Regions from separate parts of the Streptomyces sp. NPDC059247 genome, predicted to be linked through region 1. Evidence: riboswitches for the same ligand, from Rfam matches in the RefSeq annotation. Region 1 holds a riboswitch; the other holds the start of a gene.

Region 1 (5,179 bases):
GCGGCAGCACCGGCTGCGGGGTGGGGATGGAGGCGTTGGCGTCGCCGAGCTGCGCGTACGCGATCTGTCCGCCCTTGATGACGACGAGCGGCTTCACGCCGAAGAAGGCGGGTTCCCACAGGACCAGGTCGGCGAGCTTGCCGGGTTCGACCGAGCCGATGACATGGCCCATGCCCTGGGCGACGGCCGGGTTGATCGTGTACTTGGCGACGTAGCGGCGGGCCCGGTGGTTGTCGGCGCGGCCGTCGCCGGGGAGGGGTCCGCGCCGCTTCTTCATGACGTGGGCGGTCTGCCAGGTGCGCATGATCACTTCGCCGATGCGGCCCATGGCCTGGGAGTCGGAGGAGATGATCGAGATCGCGCCCAGGTCGTGCAGGACGTCCTCGGCGGCGATGGTGGAGGGCCGGATGCGGGACTCCGCGAAGGCGAGGTCCTCGGGGACGGCCGGGTTGAGGTGGTGGCAGACCATCAGCATGTCGAGGTGTTCCTCGATGGTGTTGACGGTGTGCGGCCGGGTCGGATTGGTGGAGCTCGGCAGGATGTTCGGCTCCGAGACCACGGTGATGATGTCGGGGGCGTGCCCGCCGCCCGCGCCCTCGGTGTGGTACGCGTGGATGGTGCGCCCGGCGACGGCGGCGAGGGTGTCGCCGACGAAGCCCGCCTCGTTGAGGGTGTCGGTGTGGATGGCGAGCTGGGCGCCCGTCTCCTCGCAGACGTCGAGGCAGGCGTCGATGACGGCGGGGGTGGCACCCCAGTCCTCGTGGATCTTGAACCCGAGGGCTCCGCCGCGCAGTTGGGAGTGCATGGCCTCCCGGGACATGGTGTTGCCCTTGCCGAGCAGACCGATGTTGACGGGGAAGGTGTCCAGGGCCTCGAACATCCGGGCCATGTGCCAGGGGCCGGGGGTGATGGTGGTGGCCTTGGTGCCCTCGGCGGGGCCGGTGCCGCCGCCGACGAGCGTGGTGACGCCGGTGGCGAGGGCCTGCTCGACCACGGTCGGGGAGATGAAGTGGACATGGGTGTCGACGGCGCCCGCGGTGACGATGCGGCCGTTGCCGACGATGACCTCGGTCTCGGGGCCGATCACCAGACCGGGGTGGACGCCGTCCATGGTGTCGGGGTTGCCTGCCTTGCCGAGGGCGACGATCCGGCCGTCCCTGATGCCGATGTCGGCCTTGACGATCCCCCAGTGGTCGATGACCACGGCGCCGGTGATGACGGTGTCGGGGGCGCCCTCGGCACGGGTGGTGCGGGCCTGGCCCATCGACTCGCGGATGACCTTGCCGCCGCCGAAGACGGCTTCGTCCCCGGCGCGTCCGGGGCCGCCGCTGCGGTCCTCCTCGATCTCCACGAAGAGGTCGGTGTCGGCGAGCCGGAGGCGGTCGCCGGTGGTGGGGCCGAACAGGTCGGCGTAGACGGCGCGGTGCAGATCAGGCACGGGAGTCCTCTTCGTTCGCGTCCAGGGGACCCGCGGTCTCGCCGCGCAGCCCGGGAACGATCCGGCGGCCGGTGAGGGGGACGAGTTCGACCTCGACGGGGATGCCGGGTTCGAAGCGGACGGCGGTTCCGGCGGCGATGTGCAGCCGCTGCCCGCGCGCGGCGGCGCGGTCGAACTCGAGTCCGGGGTTGACCTCGGCGAAGTGGTAGTGGGAGCCGACCTGGACGGGCCGGTCGGCGGCGTTGAGCACGGTCAGGCGCGTGACGGGGCGCCCCTCGTTGAGGGGGACGGGGCCGTCCGCGTACAGGATCTCTCCGGGGATCATCGGCGGCGGTCCGTTCAGACGATGGGGTCGTGGACGGTGACGAGCTTGGTGCCGTCCGGGAAGGTGGCCTCGACCTGGACGTCGTGGATCATCTCGGGGACGCCCTCCATGACCTCGTCGCGGGTGAGCACCTCGCGCCCCGAGGCCATCAGCTCGGCGACCGTGCGGCCGTCCCTGGCGCCTTCGAGGACATGGGCGGTGATCAGTGCGACGACCTCGGGGTGGTTGAGCCGTACCCCGCGCGCCCTGCGCTTCTCGGCCACGTCCGCGGCCACATGGATGAGCAGGCGTTCCTGCTCGTGCGGGCTCAGTTGCACACTTCCACCTCACAGTCGTCCGCCGGGACGGGACCCGGACAGCTGCGGACCCTACCGACCTTCAACACCTTGTTGAAATGCCGGAACGCGGCACACCGGCAGACATTGCACGTTAGGGCGGAAGTTTTTCCGGCTGGTTAACTACGCCTTTGCGATCGCATGATCATCAGGTCGGTGACGGCACATGCGGAGCCGAGCCCTCCCCCTGACGGATCGACATCCGGCCGTGTCGTGTCGAGAGCCGGACGGCCGACGCGCATCGCAGAATCCCTCCCTCGTTCGGAGTAGTCGACGAGTCGATATTCAGACCGGTCAACTTGCGCCACCGATGTACGCATCTGGCGGAATCGAACGTTCCATCGCTGGTGCGGGGCTCGCCAGGGGGAACTCCGATGATCACGAAACCCTCCTGTCCACCCGAATGGATCAGTCGTGAGGAGCCTCACATATCGCCGTTTCCACTCGGATTTCACCCCCGGTGTGGGTCAAGATCCCTGTCGACGACAAGCCCCCGCCGCCGCGGCGGGGCGGTCCGGGCGGACGCCGAGTCCTGCCGCTGCCCCGGACGTCTGGTCGACAGGATTGGACCGGCAGGAGTGGAGGACCCGATTTTTACGGGGCGTACGCGCTGTTCCCACAGCGGGGCCGCCCCTTGGGGTGAAGCCGCACCCGCGGCCGGGCATCTTCGCCTGCCCGAACCCGACAGGTCATCCTTCACAGGCGGCTGACGAAGGGTTGCGCATGACTGCGCAGATGCACGTCCCGTCCCTGCTGTCCCGGGTCGGAGCCGTCTCGGCTCTCACTCTCGCCGCCGTCGGCGGCACGCTGCTCGCACCCGGTGCGGCGCCGGAGGCCCAGGCAGCGACGAACTACGCGAACAAGGCACTGAGCGTCGCCGCGTCCAAGAAGGGAGCACCGTACCGGTACGGGAGCGCCGGACCCTCCAGGTTCGACTGCTCCGGTCTGACGCTCTACGCGTACCAGAAGGCGGGCAAGTCGCTGCCCCGCACCGCGCAGCAGCAGTACAACAGGACCACCCGCGTCTCCGCCGCCTCACGGCAGAAGGGGGACCTGGTCTTCTTCCACTCCGGCGGAAGGGTGTACCACGTGGGCATCTACGCCGGGAGCGGCAAGATCTGGCACTCGCCCAAGACGGGGTCCTGGGTGAAGCTCGACAAGATCTGGTCGTCGAAGATCTACTACGGCCGCGTCCGCTGATCCGGCGGCCCGTCCGTCCGCTGATCCGGCGGAACCGACGGCCGGTCCGTGAGCCGATCCGGCGGAACTGACGGCGCCGGTCCGTGCGGGGTGCGGTGGCACCGCCGCGTCCCGTACGGACCCGGGCCGCCCTCCGGCGACCGCGCGTCCCCCGCGGAAGCCGCCCCGGGCCGCCCGGCACCCTCCCGGGGCCCCCGACGACCGCATCGGCTCAGGGGTCGTGCCCACCCCGGCGGGCACGGGCCCGTCAGCGACCGGCCAGCGGGGCGGGGATCCACGGGAGGGAGATCCGGACCGTCTTGCCGCCCTCCTCGATCGGGGTCACGGAGAGACGTCCGCCCGACTCCGCCGCGAGGACCCTGACGATGACCATGCCCCTGCCGTTGTCCTGCTGGACCGCGGCGGGCAGACGGCGCGGCAGCCTCGGATGACTGTCGGTGACACCGATGTGCAGGTGCTCCTCCCAGTCGAGCCGGAGGTCCACCGTGAACGTGGGCGACTGGCCGAGGGTGTGCAGCACGGCGTTGGTGGCCAGCTCGGAGACGATGATCCGGATCGCGTCCGCGGTCTCCGTGGCGTCGTCCAGGCCCCAGCCGTCGAGAACCTCCGCCACGAACCGCCGGGCCGTGGACACCGAGGCGGGTTCGCTCGGCAGAGTGACGGATGCTTCCTGCTGGTCTGCCATGGCGACGCCGTCCCTTTCCCGCCGGGGCCGCTGCCCCGGATCGCACTGCGCGTCAGACTGCCACCGATCGGGCCGCGCCGGGAGGCGTTCTCCCAAGATATGTCCCCATCTGTCGCCCGAAGCGGTGAACGCGAAGGCCCTGGACCGGACCGGGCCGCCGACCGCCGGGTCAGCCGGCCGGTGCCGTCCGCAGGATCGTTTCCACCGCGTACGCGATCCGCTCGTCCGTCAGGTCCGCGCGTGCCGTGAGCCGTAGCCGCGAGACGCCGTCGGGCACGGAAGGCGGCCGGAAGCAGCCGACCGCGAGCCCCCGCTCCCGGCAGTCCGCCGCCCAGCGCAGCGCCGCCTCCGGGGAGGGGGCGCGCACCGAGACCACGGCCGCGTCGGGCCGGGCGGCCGTCAGGCCCGCCCCGGTGAGGAGCCGGTGCAGGGTGGTCGCGACCGTACGGGCCCGCTCCGCGAGCCCCGGCTCGGCCGTCAGCAGGCGCAGGGCCGCCAGCGCGCCCCCGGCGGCGGCCGGGGCGAGACCGGTGTCGAAGATGAAGGTGCGGGCCGCGTTGACCAGGTGCTCGACCACCCGGGCCGGGCCGAGGACCGCGCCGCCCTGACTGCCGAGGGACTTCGACAGGGTGACGGTGGCCACCACGTCCTCGTCGCCCGCGAGCCCGGCCTCGTGGAGGGCCCCCCGGCCGCCGTCGCCGAGGACGCCGAGGCCGTGGGCGTCGTCCACGACCAGACCGGCGCCGTGCGCGCGGCAGGCGGCGGCGAGCGCGGACAGCGGCGCCCGGTCGCCGTCGACGGAGAACACGGAGTCGCTGACGACCAGGGCCCGCCACCCCGGATGCGCGTCGAGGGTCTTGCGCACGGCCTCCGGATCGGAGTGCGGGACGACGGCGGTCTCGGCGCGCGCCAGCCGGCAGCCGTCCACGATCGAGGCGTGGTTGGAGGCGTCGGAGACGATCAGGGCGTCCCGGCCGCCCAGCGCGGTGAGCGCGGCCAGGTTGGCGGTGTAGCCGGAGGAGAAGACGAGGGCGGCCTCGAAGCCGCAGAAATCGGCGAGTTCGCGTTCCAGCCGGGTGTGCAGCCGGGTGGTTCCGGTGACGAGCCGGGAACCGGTGGAGCCCGCGCCCCAGCGGTTCGCCGCCTCGGCCGCCGCCCCGGTCACCTCGGGCCTCCGGGTCAGGCCGAGGTAGTCG
Region 2 (5,179 bases), on a different contig from region 1:
GATCGAGTTCGGCCGTCCGTCCTCACTGGGACTGCGCGGGCGCTGGACGATGCTCCAGGCGGCCCGCAAGGGTCTCTTCGCCCAGATGGTCGTCGTCCCGCTGCTCCAGCGCCACCACATCCTCACCCAGGTCTCCGGGGACCGTCTGGAGGTGATCAAACTGATTCCGCCGCTGGTCATCGACGAGGCCGACGTGGACCGGTTCGTCACCGCCTTCACCGCGGTCATGGACGACGCCCACGGCGGCGGCGGGCTGATGTGGGACTTCGGGAGGACACTGGTCAAGCAGGCGGTCGCCCAGCGCTGACCCGCCCAGCGCTGACCCGCCCAGCGCTGACCCGCCCGCCCTCGGGCCCCGGCCCGGGGGCCGCACCTCTCCGTGGCCGGGCTCGTACCGGCCTCGGGCTTTTGCCTCTGAGGCAAGAAACTTGCCTCAGAGGCACGATCCTGGCGGAATGGACGCATGGACCACGTCCCCGGGGACAACACCCCGGCCCCCGCCCTTCCCGACGTCCTGCCGGACGTCGCCCCGCAGCTGCGGGGCCTGCGCCGCCGCCGGGGACTGACCCTGGAGACCGCCGCCCAGCGCGCCGGTCTCTCGCCCGCCCACCTCTCGCGACTGGAGACGGGCAACCGGCAGCCCTCGCTGCCCATGCTGCTCGCCCTCTCCCGCATCTACGGTACGACGGTCTCCGAGCTGCTGGGGGAGACACCCCCCGAACGGGACCCCGTGGTCCGCGCCGGACGCTCCGAGCCCGTCGAGGCGGACGGCTGGATCTACCGGCAGGCGGGCAGCGCCGGGCGCGCCCTCCAGTGCCTGCGGGTCCACGTGCCGTACGCCACCCGGGCGGACATCGTGCGGGTCCACCCCGGCGAGGAGTGGATCCACGTCCTGGAGGGCCGGGTGCGGCTCGCGCTCGGCGAAGCCGTCCACACCCTCGATCCCGGGGACAGCGCGCACTTCGACTCGCTCACCCCGCACCGCATCGGCGCCGCGACCTCCAGCGGGGCCGAGCTGCTCTTCGTCCACACCCTGATGCAGAGCCCCGTCGCCGAGCTGTGCCTCGGCGACGGAACTCCGCACCGTCGCTGACTCCGCCTGACCCTTCCTCCGAAAGGTTCGACATGTCCGAGAAGCACGCACCGGTCACCGGCGAGGAGCGCGGTGAGGGCAAGTTCCCCAAGGGCCTGGTGCTCCGCCTCTTCGCGTACCTGGTGGCGGGCCACCTCTTCGCCGGCTTCCTGTACCTGCTCTTCATGCTGGGCGGGCAGAACCAGTAGCGCGGCCCGCGAGGGGCGGTGGGCCCGGCTCGCGGGCGGGGCGGCGAACCGGACCCCGTACGGGTCGCCGGGGCCGCTCCGTACGGGTCGGCGCGGTCCTGACGGTCCGGCTCAGACCTCGGTGAGCAGGCGTTCCCGCAGTCGGCCGAGGGTCTCCGGGGTCAGCTTGAGGCCCTCGGAGAGGTAGGTGTCCACCGAGCCCCAGGTCTCCTCGATCGTCTCGAAGGCGCCCCGCAGATACTCCACCCGCGCGTCGAACAGCGGGCTCAGCAGCTCCATCACCTCGGGCGACATGGCGTCGGGGGCGGTGGAGCCGCGGCTCACCTTGTAGCGGCGGTGCGGGTCGTTCGACTTCACGTAGTCGGCCTCGATCGCCGCGCGCTCGACCCCGAGGGCGAGCAGGGTGATCGCGATCGAGAGCCCGGCGCGGTCCTTGCCCGCCGCGCAGTGCATCAGGGCGGGGACGCTGTCCTCCGCGAGCGCGTGCAGGATGCGGCTGTGGTCGGCGGTCCGCTCGACCACCATCTTCCGATACGAATCGGCCATCCGGGCGGCGGCCTTGTCCTCGCCGAGGATCTCCCGCAGCTGGGCGATGTCCCCGTCCCGCACCAGCCGCCAGAACTCCTTGCCATCGGCCGGGTCGGTGAGGGGTATGTTCACGTTGCGCACGCCCGGAAGCTCGACGTCCGCCCCCTCGATGCGCACGTCGGCCTGGTTGCGGAAGTCGAACACGGTGTGCAGGTCCAGTGAGGCGAGGAAGGCGGCGTCCTCCTCGGTCGCGTGGGCGAGGTGGCCGCTGCGGAACAGGCGGCCGGGGCGCACCGCGCGCCCGTCCGTCGTCGGCAGGCCGCCCACGTCCCGGAAGTTGCGGACCTCGGCCAGCTCGGGCTCGTTCGCTTCGACGGGCGGGACCTGCGGCAGCTGCTGCGTCACGGATGCTCCTGGAGAATTGGCGTTCGGGGGTACGGCACGGGGCCGATTCCAAGGGTCAATCATCCCGGCATGACGAACGGGGCGCACCCCCCTGGATAGGAATGGGCGATCTGTCCGTATTCGCACGTTCCGGATAACGCGCCCTGATTGAAGATGAGATGGGAATCCGGGCGTGAGCAGCGTCATAGAAGTGACGGATCGTGCCCGGGGGCGCGACGCAATCGCCGTACGGAAAAAGGGAGTCGAAGGAGCGTCATCCACGGAGGGTGACCGGAATTCCGGTCCCGGGAGCGAGCGGAAGCGGAACTGATAAAGCATCGGCTTGTTCGCACCGAAACGCTCGTCTAGCGTCACCGTCAATCCGGTCGGACCGCCGAATCCTGCCACCGTCCGGAATTCCCACTCATCCCAAGCGTGGCAGGAGCGGGGGACCCAGGAAGTACGCCGGTCCCGCGACGCAGGACGGCTCGGGGTGAAGTCGCGCGAGAGCGCGGCCGGACATCTCCCGTCCGAACCCGACAGCTCACCTCGCAGGCGCCGGAGAGGAATTCGCCATGCCCGCGAAGGGTAAGCACCGCCGTCCCAGGAACAATCCCCTCACCCGGGGCATCGCCGCCGCCGGTACGGGAGGCGCCGTCGTCGCCCTCCCGCTCCTCGGCGCCACCGGGGCCCACGCCGCCGAGCAGGCGGCCCCGGCCGCCCCCGCGCGGACCGTCACCGCCGCCGCCCAGACCCAGGCCCCCGCCGCGGCGCCGGTCACCGCCCCGGCCACGTCGAAGACGTACGCCGTCGTCCGCGGCGACCACCTCTCGAAGATCGCCGCCGAGCACCACCTCGCCGGTGGCTGGCAGCGGCTCTACGCGGACAACCGCCAGGTCGTCGGCGAGAACCCCTCGTTCATCCTGCCCGGCATGAAGCTCACCCTCGGCGCCCGGAGCACCGCTCCCGCCGCCGCCCCGAAGAGCCCCGCCGAGGCCGCCCCGAAGACCCGGAGCGAGGCCCCCGCCCGGGACTCCGGCGACTCCACGCGCACCACCCGGAGCCCCGAGCGCCCGGCAGCCCAGGCCACCACCCCGGACTCCGGCTCGTCCACGACGCAGTCCTCCGGCTCCTCGACCCCCTCCTCCCCCTCCTCCTCCGGCTGGGTCAAGCCCGTCAGCGGCGGCTTCTCCACCCCGTACCGCGCCTCCGGCTCCATGTGGTCCTCCGGTTACCACACCGGTGTCGACTTCATCGCCTCCTCCGGCACCACCGTCCGCTCCGTCGGCGCGGGCACGGTCGTCTCGGCGGGCTGGAGCGGCGCCTACGGCAACGAGGTCGTCATCCAGCACGCCGACGGCAACTACTCGCAGTACGCCCACCTCTCCTCGCTCGCGGTCTCGGCGGGCCAGGCGGTCTCCGGCGGGCAGCAGATCGGCCTCTCCGGCTCCACCGGCAATTCCACCGGACCCCATCTGCACTTCGAGATCCGGACCTCGCCGGGCTACGGCTCCGACGTCGACCCGCTGGCCTACCTCCGCCAGCACGGCGTCTCCGTCTGACGCACCCGCTCCACCGGAGGCCCGGCACCCGTGGGTGCCGGGCCTCCGGCGTATTCCGGCTTGGCAATTTCTTTATCGGTGTCATATGTCACCCGGCGTCAACCCCTCCTTACGGTCGCGTAGGTCACATCCGAAAGGGAAGGATGTCGACCCGTGGCAGACGATTCGAGATCAACAGACAAGAACGCATTCGGGTCGTACGCGGCGATCGGTGACAGCTTCACCGAGGGCGTCGGAGACCCCGGGCCCGACGGGACGTACGTCGGCTGGGCGGACCGCTTCGCGGTGCTGCTCGCCGACCAGCTGCCGGAGCACGACGCCTTCCGCTACGCCAACCTGGCCGTACGCGGGCGCCTCCTCGACCAGATCGTGGCGGAACAGGTCCCCCGGGCGAAGGAACTCGCCCCCGACCTGGTGACCTTCTGCGCCGGTGGCAACGACATCATCCGCCCCGGCACGGACCCCGACGACGTCGCCGAGCGCTTCGAGCGCGCCGTCGCCGACCTGACCTCCGCCGTCGGCACCGTCATGGTGACCACCGGCTTCGACACCCGTGACATGCCCGTGCTCAAGCACCTGCGCGGCAAGATCGCCACGTACACCGCCCACGTCCGGTCCATCGCCGACCGCTACGACTGCCCCGTCCTCGACCTGTGGTCGCTGCGGTCCGTGCAGGACCGGCGCGCCTGGGACGACGACCGGCTGCACCTCTCGGCGGAGGGCCACACCCGGGTCGCGCTGCGCGCCGCCCAGGTCCTCGGGCTGCCGGTGCCCGCCGACCCGGACCAGACCTGGCCGCCGGTCCCGCCGCGCGGCACGCTCGAAGTGCGGCGCGACGACATCCACTGGGCGAAGGAGTACCTCGTGCCGTGGATCGGGCGCAGGCTGCGCGGCGAGAGCTCCGGCGACCACGTCGAGGCCAAGCGCCCGGACCTCATGCCCCTCTGAGCGGCACCACGGCGGGGACGCGCTCCAGGACCCCGCCGGCGAACACGTCGTACAGCGGCAGCGTCTCCAGATGGACGTAGCCGATGTGGCAGTCGCAGACGGCGAGGGGGCAGGCGCGGGGCCGCAGGGCCGCACGGTACGAACCGTCGTACAGGTTCCCCAGCTCGGCGCGGACGAAGTGGCAGCGCCGGACCGTCCCCTCACCGTCCACCGAGATCACCGACTCCCCGGTGCGGCAGGGCAGCCCCGCCGACCGGTGCGGCCGTCTGCTGTACGGGAAGAGGGGGTCCAGCTCCGTCCACCGCGAGGCCTCCGCGTCGGTGTACGCGTGCCCCTCGGCCGCGTTCACCCACAGGTACACGTGCGGCGGCAGCGCCTCCCGCAGCCGCCGCGCGTGCTCCAGGTGCTCGGGCAGCCCGACCACCCCGACGCTGAACCTGACCCCGAGGTCCGCCAGCTCCCCGCACTTGCCGAGG

What was found. Region 1 has a riboswitch for cyclic di-AMP ahead of ACFXGN_RS17650 (C40 family peptidase). Riboswitches for the same ligand answer to the same signal wherever they lie in the genome.
Region 2: another riboswitch for cyclic di-AMP. It lies ahead of ACFXGN_RS01755 (peptidoglycan DD-metalloendopeptidase family protein); the one in region 1 lies ahead of ACFXGN_RS17650 (C40 family peptidase).

The regions. Positions count from the first base shown of each region.
Region 1 is NZ_JBHYZW010000008.1:217,412-222,590, forward strand. It holds gene ACFXGN_RS17635 (urease subunit alpha) at 1-1,438, opposite strand, end outside; gene ACFXGN_RS17640 (urease subunit beta) at 1,431-1,763, opposite strand; gene ACFXGN_RS17645 (urease subunit gamma) at 1,778-2,080, opposite strand; cyclic di-AMP (ydaO/yuaA leader) riboswitch at 2,612-2,818, shown strand; gene ACFXGN_RS17650 (C40 family peptidase) at 2,822-3,298, shown strand; gene ACFXGN_RS17655 (ATP-binding protein) at 3,546-3,983, opposite strand; gene ACFXGN_RS17660 (8-amino-7-oxononanoate synthase) at 4,153-5,179, opposite strand, start outside.
Region 2 is NZ_JBHYZW010000001.1:392,326-397,504, forward strand. It holds gene ACFXGN_RS01735 (aspartate aminotransferase family protein) at 1-307, shown strand, start outside; gene ACFXGN_RS01740 (helix-turn-helix domain-containing protein) at 464-1,093, shown strand; gene ACFXGN_RS01745 (DUF6126 family protein) at 1,126-1,281, shown strand; gene ACFXGN_RS01750 (tyrosine-protein phosphatase) at 1,393-2,214, opposite strand; cyclic di-AMP (ydaO/yuaA leader) riboswitch at 2,605-2,764, shown strand; gene ACFXGN_RS01755 (peptidoglycan DD-metalloendopeptidase family protein) at 2,769-3,755, shown strand; gene ACFXGN_RS01760 (SGNH/GDSL hydrolase family protein) at 3,909-4,703, shown strand; gene ACFXGN_RS01765 (STM4011 family radical SAM protein) at 4,690-5,179, opposite strand, start outside.